DNA from 4 places in the Glutamicibacter sp. JL.03c genome. Region 4 is predicted to be linked to each of the others. Evidence: riboswitches for the same ligand, from Rfam matches in the RefSeq annotation. Region 4 holds a riboswitch; each other region holds the start of a gene.

Region 1 (2,195 bases), 550 kb from region 4:
TCTGGATCCTCGGGGCAGTTCTGCTCTAGGGGGCTGCCGGGCATTGCGCACCCGCACCGCGTCGTCAGTGATTTCCTCATTGATGGCGCGGTGCGCTGTTGATTCGGCGCTCAGGCGGAGAACCGTTTGGCGACCTTGTTCCCCTTGGACGCGGCACGCAGCATCAGCACGAGGACCAGGGCAAAGCCGATAGCGGCTAGGGCGAATGCTGCGGCGAAATTCTGCAGGAAACAGAAGATTGCCGAGGAGATCAAGAAGAGCCAGCCGGTGATGCCAGAGAGCTTGAGGGTTGGTGAGGCTTCGCGGTGCGCCGCCAGCCAGGCTTCATCGCTGGCCAGGGTGTGACGGGTTTTCAGGCCAACGCTGCTGTTGCGCGGCAGGCGGCCGTCGGCCCCCATGCGGGCCAGTAGGCCCGCGGTGAGCGCTAGGACAAGCAGCCCGAACATCAGGCTCACTGTGCTGGTCGAATCCACGCGGATGTCCTCTCGATCGGTGTCCTTGGATTCAGTCTAGGCGATTGTGATATTGGGCAGTACCCGCATCGTGCACGGCTTGCCCGGCTCAAGCAGCCAGGCAAATGCGAACCGGGGAACGCGAACCGGGGATCGTAATATGCGGAAATATGACGCGCTGTCCACGCATTCACGGGGCTTGAAGCTGTCAAAAACCCCGGATTTGTGACGAGATCTGACGCAGGGTTCCCTCCCATGACGCCGGCTTAGCCAACGTGGCTGATCGATGCTTGACTCGAATGACACCCCATCCAGAGCGGCTGAGAGACCTGGCTCCATGACGCCGCAGCAAGTTTGCCTCCTGCAGATAGTGCTAAAGCCAGGTTCGATGGAGCTCCCGGGTTCAGAAGCAAGGACTTCTGTGCGGGATCCCTCGGTCCTAGATGTCTCAGAGAGGGACGGCATGACTCGTACTCGCCCGCACACCTTGAAGCTTGTGGCTGTTGCCCTGGCTGCCACCACGCTGCTCACGGGCTGCTCGTTGAAAGAACCGCGCCCCCAAGCGGCTCCGGTCGCGGCGCAAAGCAGCAACCCGCAAGCCGAGCAGCAGCTGGAGGATGTTCCTTCGCTGGAAGGCAAGAAAGTCGGCATCGCGGCCAAGGACATCCTGCACGATTACTCGCGGGTGGTCTACCAGCAGATCCAGGAACGCATCAAGGAGCTCGGCGGCGAGGTCATCGCTACCCAGGCCGAAGCCAAGGACGAGAAGCACGTTTCCGACGTGGAAAACCTGATTACCCAGTCGCCCGATGCCATCGTGGTGATCCTGGGTGATGCGCAGACGCTCACCCCTGCCCTGGCCAAGGTGGACGCCGCAGGCATTCCGCTGTTCACCATCGACTTCCAGAGCGAATACTCGAAGAACAACGTCACCAGCGACAACTGGAATGTGGGCACCACGCTGGCTCGCACCATGGCAGAAGACCTGCACGGCAAGGGCAAGATCCTGGTCTTCAACGGCTTCCCCGGCGTGACGCCGTGCCGGATCCGCTACAACAGCCTGAACCTGGTGCTCGAGGACTACCCGAATATCGAGAAGATCACCCCTGAACTCCAGGACAAGTATGAGGGCACCATCGAAGATGCCAAGAACCAGATCCAGGACCAGCTGCGCAGGCTGCCCGAGGGCGAAGTCGACGCGATCTGGTCGTGCTGGGACATGCCGCTGATCGGAGCGGCGCAGGCCATCGACCCCACCGATAATGACATCAAGCTCTATGGCGTCGATGCGGAGCCCGGAGCCCTGGATTTGATCGCCGACCCGAACAGCTCCTACCAGTTCACCGTCGCCCAGCCCACCAAGCAGATCGCCGCGACCTCGGCCAGCAATATCGCCCTGTTCCTCGATGGGCAAACCGATCAGGTCCCGAGCACCAGCTATGCCGAGCCGATTTTTGTCGACAAGGACAACGTGAATCAGGTGCGCAATGACAACGGCATCTAATGACTTGCTGAGCATGGCCGGGATCAATAAATCTTTTGGCAACGTCAAGGTGCTCGATGATGTCCACCTGCAGCTTCGAGCCGGGGAAGTCCTGGGCCTCGTGGGCGAAAACGGTGCCGGCAAGTCCACGCTGATCAAGATTCTCACGGGCCTGTACACCCTGGATACCGGCCACATCGAACTGGCTGGCAAAGCCGTGCAGATCCGCCGCCCCGCCGATGCAGAAGCTCTGGGCATCG
Region 2 (2,195 bases), 600 kb from region 4:
CATCATGCCGTCTTGGCCGCCGGCGAGCTGTGGTTCCTCGGTGGTTGCAATGGATGCCATTCCTAAAGGGTTTCCTGCAATTCCTTGTTATCGTCGGCCGCGGAATCCAGGGCGGCAACAGCGTTGAAGCCCAGTTCCAAGTCGGCCAGGATGTCCTTGATGTTCTCCAGGCCGACGCTGATGCGGACCAGGGACGGGCTCACGCCGGCGGCGACCTGATCGGCCTCGGAGAGCTGGGCGTGGGTGGTGGAGGCCGGGTGGATGGCCAGCGAGCGGACATCGCCGATGTTGGCCACGTGCGAATGCAACTCCAGCGCGTTGACGAAGGCCTGGCCGGCGGCCGCGCCACCGGCAAGCTCGAAGGCGATCACCGATCCGGCGCCGTGCTCGCTGTACTTCTGGGCGCGCTCGAACCATGGCGAGGAGGCCAGTCCCGCATAGGCGACCTTTTGCACTTCGGCGCGGGCTTCGAGCCAGCTGGCTACCTCGCGCGCATTTTCGCCGTGGCGCTCGATGCGCAGGGACAGGGTTTCCAGCCCCTGGGCGATCAGGAAGGCATTGAATGGCGAGACCGAGGCGCCCAAATCGCGCAGCAGCTGCACGCGCGCCTTGAGGATGTAGGCCAGATTGGCCCCGAGGATGCCGTCCACACCCAGATCGCGGGCGAAGACCAAGCCGTTGTAGGACTCGTCGGGGGTATTGAAGCCCGGGAAACGAGCTGGGTCTTTGGCGAAGTCGAAGTTGCCCGAGTCCACGATCACCCCGGCGATCGCATTGCCGTGGCCGCCGAGGAACTTGGTGGCCGAGTGGATGACGATGTCGGCCCCGAATTCGATCGGGCGGATCAGGTACGGGGTGGCCAGGGTGTTGTCCACCAGCAGCGGCACGCCGTTTTCGTGGGCGATCTTGGCGACCTCTTCGATGTCCAGCACGTCTTGGCGCGGGTTGGAAATGGTTTCGCCGAAGAAGGCCTTGGTGTTCGGGCGGACCGCGTCGCGCCAGTCCTGCAGGTTATCCGGGTCGGCCACAAAGGTGACTTCGATGCCCAGGCGCTTGAGGGTGTGCTTGAGCAGGTTCTGGGTTCCGCCGTACAGGCTGGGGCTGGCCACCAGGTGGTCGCCGGCCTCGGCGAGGTTCAGGATGGCGAAGGTGGTGGCGGCCTGGCCCGAGGAGAGCAGCAGCGCCCCTACTCCGCCTTCCAGATCGGCGATCCGGGTTTCCACCGCGTCGGTGGTGGGATTGCCGATGCGGGTGTAGATCGGTTCCAGCTCCTGCAAGGCGAAGCGGGCGGCCGCGCTCTGCGCGGTCGGGAAGACGAAAGACGTGGTCTGGAAAATCGGCAGCGCTCGTGCGCCGGTGGCCGGATCCGGGGTCTGGCCGGAGTGGATCTGACGGGTTTCAAATGACCAGTTGTTGCTCATGGTTTCCTCCAAATAGCGTTTCATGACTATGGGGGTAGACCACTGAGAAGACACCGACAGGAAGCACCTCGTCAAGAAGTCTTCCAGGGTTACCCGCGCTTGTCCTTAGCTGCCGTATGCACCTAAGGGCCAGGTCTTCACCCGGGGCACCCCACCGCGGTTGGAGGGTTGCCGCCCAGTAAGCCGGGGCTTATTACTGGGACTCATGACCTGTTACCAGTGTGCCCGAAAACCGAAGATCTTTGCAATGCGGGCGCCTGCAAATGGTCGCAATCGGTCATATTCCAGATAGTTCGCGCTTTTGCCGCAGGGAATTCGATCCAGCAAAAAAGATTAGGGTCACCTAAGTAGAGACTGCGGTCACATGTTGCCATGATGGCTTCATGATGAGGCTAGATCACGTTAGTTATGCTTGTGGCCCGGATGGGCTGCTGCCAACCGCGCAAAGAATCTCCGAGTCGCTCGGCCTGGAGTTCGTCAAGGGAGGCGTGCATCCGAGGTTCGGGACGCGCAATGTCATCTTCCCGCTCAAGCATGGGCAATACCTGGAAGTCGTTGAGGTGCTGAACCACCCGGCCAGCGACAAGGCCCCCTTCGGCCAGGCGGTGCGGGCCCGTTCGGAGCTCGGCGGCGGCTGGATGGGCTGGTGCGTTTCGGTGGACGATCTATCCAGCGCCGAAGACCGGCTGGGCCGCAAGGCCGTTCCGGGCAACCGCAAGTTCCCCGATGGCCGCGAGCTGACCTGGCAGCAGATCGGCATCAAGGGCCTGATCG
Region 3 (2,195 bases), 700 kb from region 4:
GAATCCCCCTCCAAACAGGGAGCAATCGCATAGAACTCTGGAAACCGCCTAGGTGCGGTTGAAGCCTTGCCAACTTTGTACAAGGCTGGGAGGACAAATGCGAAAGGAGTACCCCGTGAAGAAAATCCTGATGGTCCTAACTAGCGTTTCCGAACTCGGTGCTGGCGGAGACCCCACCGGATATAACGTCGCGGAAGCAGCTCATCCTTGGAAGGTCTTCCGAGATTCAGGGCATTTCGTCGACTTTGCCTCGATCAAGGGCGGACAGCCTCCCCGTGACACTGTCGATACGGACGATCCAATCCAGGTGCAATTCACTGAAGATGAAACGACCCGGGCCGGCCTGTACAACACGGCCAGGGTGGAAGTCATTGACCCGGAGCAATACGACGCGATCTACCTAGTAGGCGGTCACGGCACCATGTGGGATTTCCCCGACAATGAAGGCCTGCAAAAGCTCATTGGGGATATTTATAACAAGGGTGGAGTCGTCGGCGCAGTGTGCCATGGCCCGGCGGGTCTGCTCGATGTGGAACTGCACCACGGCATCAAGCTGCTCAGCGGCAAGGATGTCGCGGCCTTCACCAACGATGAGGAAATAGCCGTTGGCAAGGATCAGATCATCCCCTTCTTCTTGGCCGACAAACTGGTCGAGCAAGGCGCCAACCATATCCCCGCGGATAATTTTGAAGAGAACGTTCAAGTCTCCGAACGTCTGGTCACCGGCCAGAACCCTGCGTCGGCCGCAGGAGTCGCTAAGGAGATGGAGAAGCTTCTCGCAGAAGTAATCCACCAGGAAAAGGCAGCCGAAGAAGCCGCTGCCGAAGCCGAAGCGGACTAAAAATCGGCGTCACCCTCGCAAAGATGACGTAAAAATTGCGCTTGAACCCGTGCCATCGCACGGGTTCAAGCTCTTTTCGGCCCACTGAGTTCCACGATAACGTTCTCCAGCTAGAGGCTGGCTCAACGAGGATCCAGCACTTCGCAGCCGAGCCCAAAGAGCTGATAGTGATTGATGTGTACCCATCCCGAGTGGCCGAGAGACCTGGCTCTGCGATGCCGCAGCAACCTATCCAGCTGATGAAGAATGAGCTTTTGCGGATATGGTGCTACCGCCAGAACCGATGGAAAGGTGGCTTTGGCATGTCTTCGCAGGCCCCGGATCATATCCTTACCACCCACGCCGGCTCCCTGCCGCGCACCCCGGAGCTCTTGGCGGCAACGCGGCCAAGGAGAACTATCCCGAGGATGTTGCCGGTTTTACCGAATTGCTCTTACCCGCTGTGGCGGATGTCGTCCAGCTAAAACGCATTGCCGGGATTGATATTCCCAATGATGGCGAATACGGCCGTACGATGTCCTCGCCGGTGGACTACGGGGCCTGGTGGAGCTATTCCTTCGCACACCTTGAAGGCTTGGAATCTACGACCGTGGACCGGCGGGCTGAAACGGAAGTTCGCCGCTCTTCGCGTTATGTTGTTGCCAGCCCCTGAAAGAGGATCATAGGGGCCGTCAACAACATAACGGGTTGGAACAGTGCTGCAAGAAATTCAGTGGAAAATTCCCTCATGAGGCCTTTCGGCCATAAAAAAGTCCCCGCCTTCCACAAGGAAGGCGGGGATCTTCGCACCAGCGCGAGAGACTACTTACGCAGGCCCAAGCGCTCGATCAGCGAACGGTAACGCTCGATGTCGGTGTTCTTCAGGTAGCCGAGCATACGACGACGACGACCAACCAGAGCCATCAGGCCACGGCGGGTGTGGTGGTCATGCTTGTGCATCTTCAGGTGCTCGGTCAGGTCCGAAATACGGCGGGACATGACGGCAATCTGAACCTCAGGCGAACCGGTGTCACCCTCGTGGGTAGCGTAAGCCTTGATGATTTCGTTCTTGATAGTGGCATCCAATGCCATAACAAACTCCTAGAGTTGGACCGCGTTCATAAGTCAGTGCAAACGCCGAAACGTTTACGGCGGATACTCGCAACCGCGGACTGCAGCGAGAACCATCGTCAATCATATCACCGTCGGGGACGCCGACGGGACCTCCAAGCATGGGTGAGATACGGCACCTGCACCCTTGCGGATGGCTCGTGTCCAAGGTGCTCGGTCCAATACCATCGAAGATTCGCTTCGACCTTGGCTTGTGTCGTTGCCGTTGCCTTGCGGTAATAACTGCGGGATTTGGTCAGTTCAA
Region 4 (2,195 bases):
CGTCTTTGATGGCTTTGCCAAGGGAAGTCGGCGCGCGGCCTATGAGCTTGGCCAGATCCCCGGAAGACACTTCCAAAGCCCCTTCGCGAACTCGCAGGTCCGTATCCACCAGGATGTCAGCGAAAACCTCGGGGACACCGGACTCGGTGTAGATCGCCACCAGCTGCTGAGGGTCGACGTCCTGGTAAGCGACATCTTGCCCTGCGGCCGCACTGACGGCCCCGGCCAGCTGGCTGAGGGTGAAGGGCTTGTCTCCGCCCAATTCGTAGATCTTCCCTGCTTCGTTAGATTCCGAGAGCAGCACAGCAGCTGCAGCCTCCGCGTAGTCCGCACGGGTCGCGGCGCTGATCTTGCCGTCGCCGGCCGCGCCGAGGACAACTCCGCTGTTGAGGTAGCCAAGCAGCTGATCGGTGTAGTTTTCCGTGTACCAGCCGTTGCGCAAGAGGACGTAGCCGATGCCTGAAGCAGCCAGCATATGCTCGGTGGCGATATGTTCCTGCGCAAGCTTCATATTGCCGGTGAGCGCATTGGCGACGGAGGTGTAGGCGATGAGCTTGACGCTGACGCGCTGGGCCGCGGTGATGACGTTCTCATGCTGGACGGCTCGCTGCCCGACTTCGCTGCCTGAAATCAGCAACAGCTTGTCCACGCCCTCCAGCGCGGTGACCAAGGAAGCTTCCGCGTTGTAGTCAGCCACGCGCGTCTGAAGACCCTTGCCTGCCAGCGGTTCAAGCTTCTGCGCAGAACGGCCAATGGCTACCAGCTGTGCTGGGTCGGCCCCGCGTTCGAGCAGCGCGTCGATGACCAGCTGGCCCAGTTGTCCGGTGGCACCGGTGATTGCGATCTTCATGATGTCCTCTCGATTGATCTGCAATCACATACAACCATCGTGGTCACCGCTGAATTCCCCATTCAGCTTTCGCGCGAGATTCAAAGGCGCATCAGTGCAAGCTTCAAGCCATGACGTCATAAAACTAGTAACAAGAGAAATATTTCGGATTATTACGTCGATTATTGCGGGTTTATCGCGTGAGTCGCGCGTAAACGTGACTTGATGACGCAGGTTTACGTAACTTTTGTCGGCCTGAGGCCATGGAGCACAGACTTGAATTGTTCGGGCGGTACAACCGAACACACACCATCCAGAGCGACTGAGAGATCTGGCTCAACGACGTCGCAGCAACCACCCGAGAGGGAGCGGTGCTACAGCCAGGACCGATGGAGTACTTTCACTTCGCGATCCACATATCTGCTCACCGCAGATGGTTTTTCGCTAAGTACGCTCCGCATAACCAAGCATCAAGGGAGCGATCATGATTCGTCTTGAGAACGTAACCACGACCTTCGGCAAAGGCCAAGAGCTATTCACCGCCGTCAAGGATGTCTCACTCGATATCCAGGCCGGCAGCATCCATGGCATTATCGGATTCTCCGGCGCTGGAAAGTCAACACTCCTGCGTAATATCAACCTGCTGCAGCGCCCCAGCTCTGGCCAGGTGTTTGTTGACGGCGTAGAGCTCACCGGGCTCAGCGAAGGCGAGCTGCGCAAGCAGCGCCATGACATAGGAATGATCTTCCAGCACTTTAATCTGCTCAATAACCGCACCGCGCAGCAGAACGTCGAACTGAACCTGAAATTCGCCGGAGTGCCAAAGAAAGAACGACGCGAACGCGCGCTGGAAGCACTGGCCATTGTGGACCTGGCTGACAAGGCCAGCGCCTACCCGGGTCAGCTCTCGGGGGGACAGAAACAGCGCATCTCCATCGCCCGTGCGCTGGTGACCGAGCCCAAGGTCCTGTTGTGCGATGAACCAACCAGCGCCGTGGATCCGCGAACCACCACCTCGGTGCTGCAGTACCTCAGCGACATCAACGCAAGCCTCGGTATTACCACCGTCATCGTCACTCACGAGATGAACGTCATCAAGGCCATCGCCGACAAAGTCTCGGTCATGGAAGACGGCGCGGTGGTTGAAGAATTTGCGCTGAGCTCTCTGCAAGAACCAAGCTTTGAACCGATTACGCCCATTGGCCGCTACCTGATCAGCGATGAAATCACGCTGAATCGGCAGCCTAGGCAGGCGAGCCACCTCGCTGCCAACGTAGCCCGCGTATAGAGAACCTGGATTACCAATGAACTTCACTTCAGTAGTGCTTGCCACGAGCAACGGCTCCGCGGCAGCTTTCAGCTTTGA

The links. Region 4 has a riboswitch for S-adenosylmethionine ahead of OF385_RS01630 (methionine ABC transporter ATP-binding protein). Riboswitches for the same ligand answer to the same signal wherever they lie in the genome.
Region 1: linked by a shared signal. The riboswitch ahead of OF385_RS15680 (substrate-binding domain-containing protein) and the one ahead of OF385_RS01630 (methionine ABC transporter ATP-binding protein) in region 4 are both predicted to bind S-adenosylmethionine.
Region 2: linked by a shared signal. The riboswitch ahead of OF385_RS04340 (bifunctional o-acetylhomoserine/o-acetylserine sulfhydrylase) and the one ahead of OF385_RS01630 (methionine ABC transporter ATP-binding protein) in region 4 are both predicted to bind S-adenosylmethionine.
Region 3: linked by a shared signal. The riboswitch ahead of OF385_RS04880 (hypothetical protein) and the one ahead of OF385_RS01630 (methionine ABC transporter ATP-binding protein) in region 4 are both predicted to bind S-adenosylmethionine.

The regions. Positions count from the first base shown of each region.
Region 1 is NZ_CP107575.1:3,384,626-3,386,820, reverse strand. Features, by position in the region: gene OF385_RS15690 (GntP family permease) at 1-29, shown strand, start outside; gene OF385_RS15685 (SdpI family protein) at 111-473, opposite strand; SAM riboswitch class I at 757-847, shown strand; gene OF385_RS15680 (substrate-binding domain-containing protein) at 916-1,956, shown strand; gene OF385_RS15675 (sugar ABC transporter ATP-binding protein) at 1,940-2,195, shown strand, end outside.
Region 2 is NZ_CP107575.1:945,589-947,783, reverse strand. Features, by position in the region: gene metX (homoserine O-acetyltransferase MetX) at 1-60, opposite strand, end outside; gene OF385_RS04340 (bifunctional o-acetylhomoserine/o-acetylserine sulfhydrylase) at 63-1,421, opposite strand; SAM riboswitch class IV at 1,512-1,632, opposite strand; gene OF385_RS04335 (VOC family protein) at 1,805-2,195, shown strand, end outside.
Region 3 is NZ_CP107575.1:1,052,882-1,055,076, reverse strand. Features, by position in the region: gene OF385_RS04890 (MFS transporter) at 1-33, shown strand, start outside; gene OF385_RS04885 (type 1 glutamine amidotransferase domain-containing protein) at 116-841, shown strand; SAM riboswitch class I at 1,021-1,131, shown strand; gene OF385_RS04880 (hypothetical protein) at 1,125-1,493, shown strand; gene rpsO (30S ribosomal protein S15) at 1,643-1,912, opposite strand; gene OF385_RS04870 (class I SAM-dependent methyltransferase) at 2,020-2,195, opposite strand, start outside.
Region 4 is NZ_CP107575.1:348,920-351,114, forward strand. Features, by position in the region: gene OF385_RS01625 (SDR family oxidoreductase) at 1-850, opposite strand, end outside; SAM riboswitch class I at 1,136-1,225, shown strand; gene OF385_RS01630 (methionine ABC transporter ATP-binding protein) at 1,314-2,117, shown strand; gene OF385_RS01635 (methionine ABC transporter permease) at 2,134-2,195, shown strand, end outside.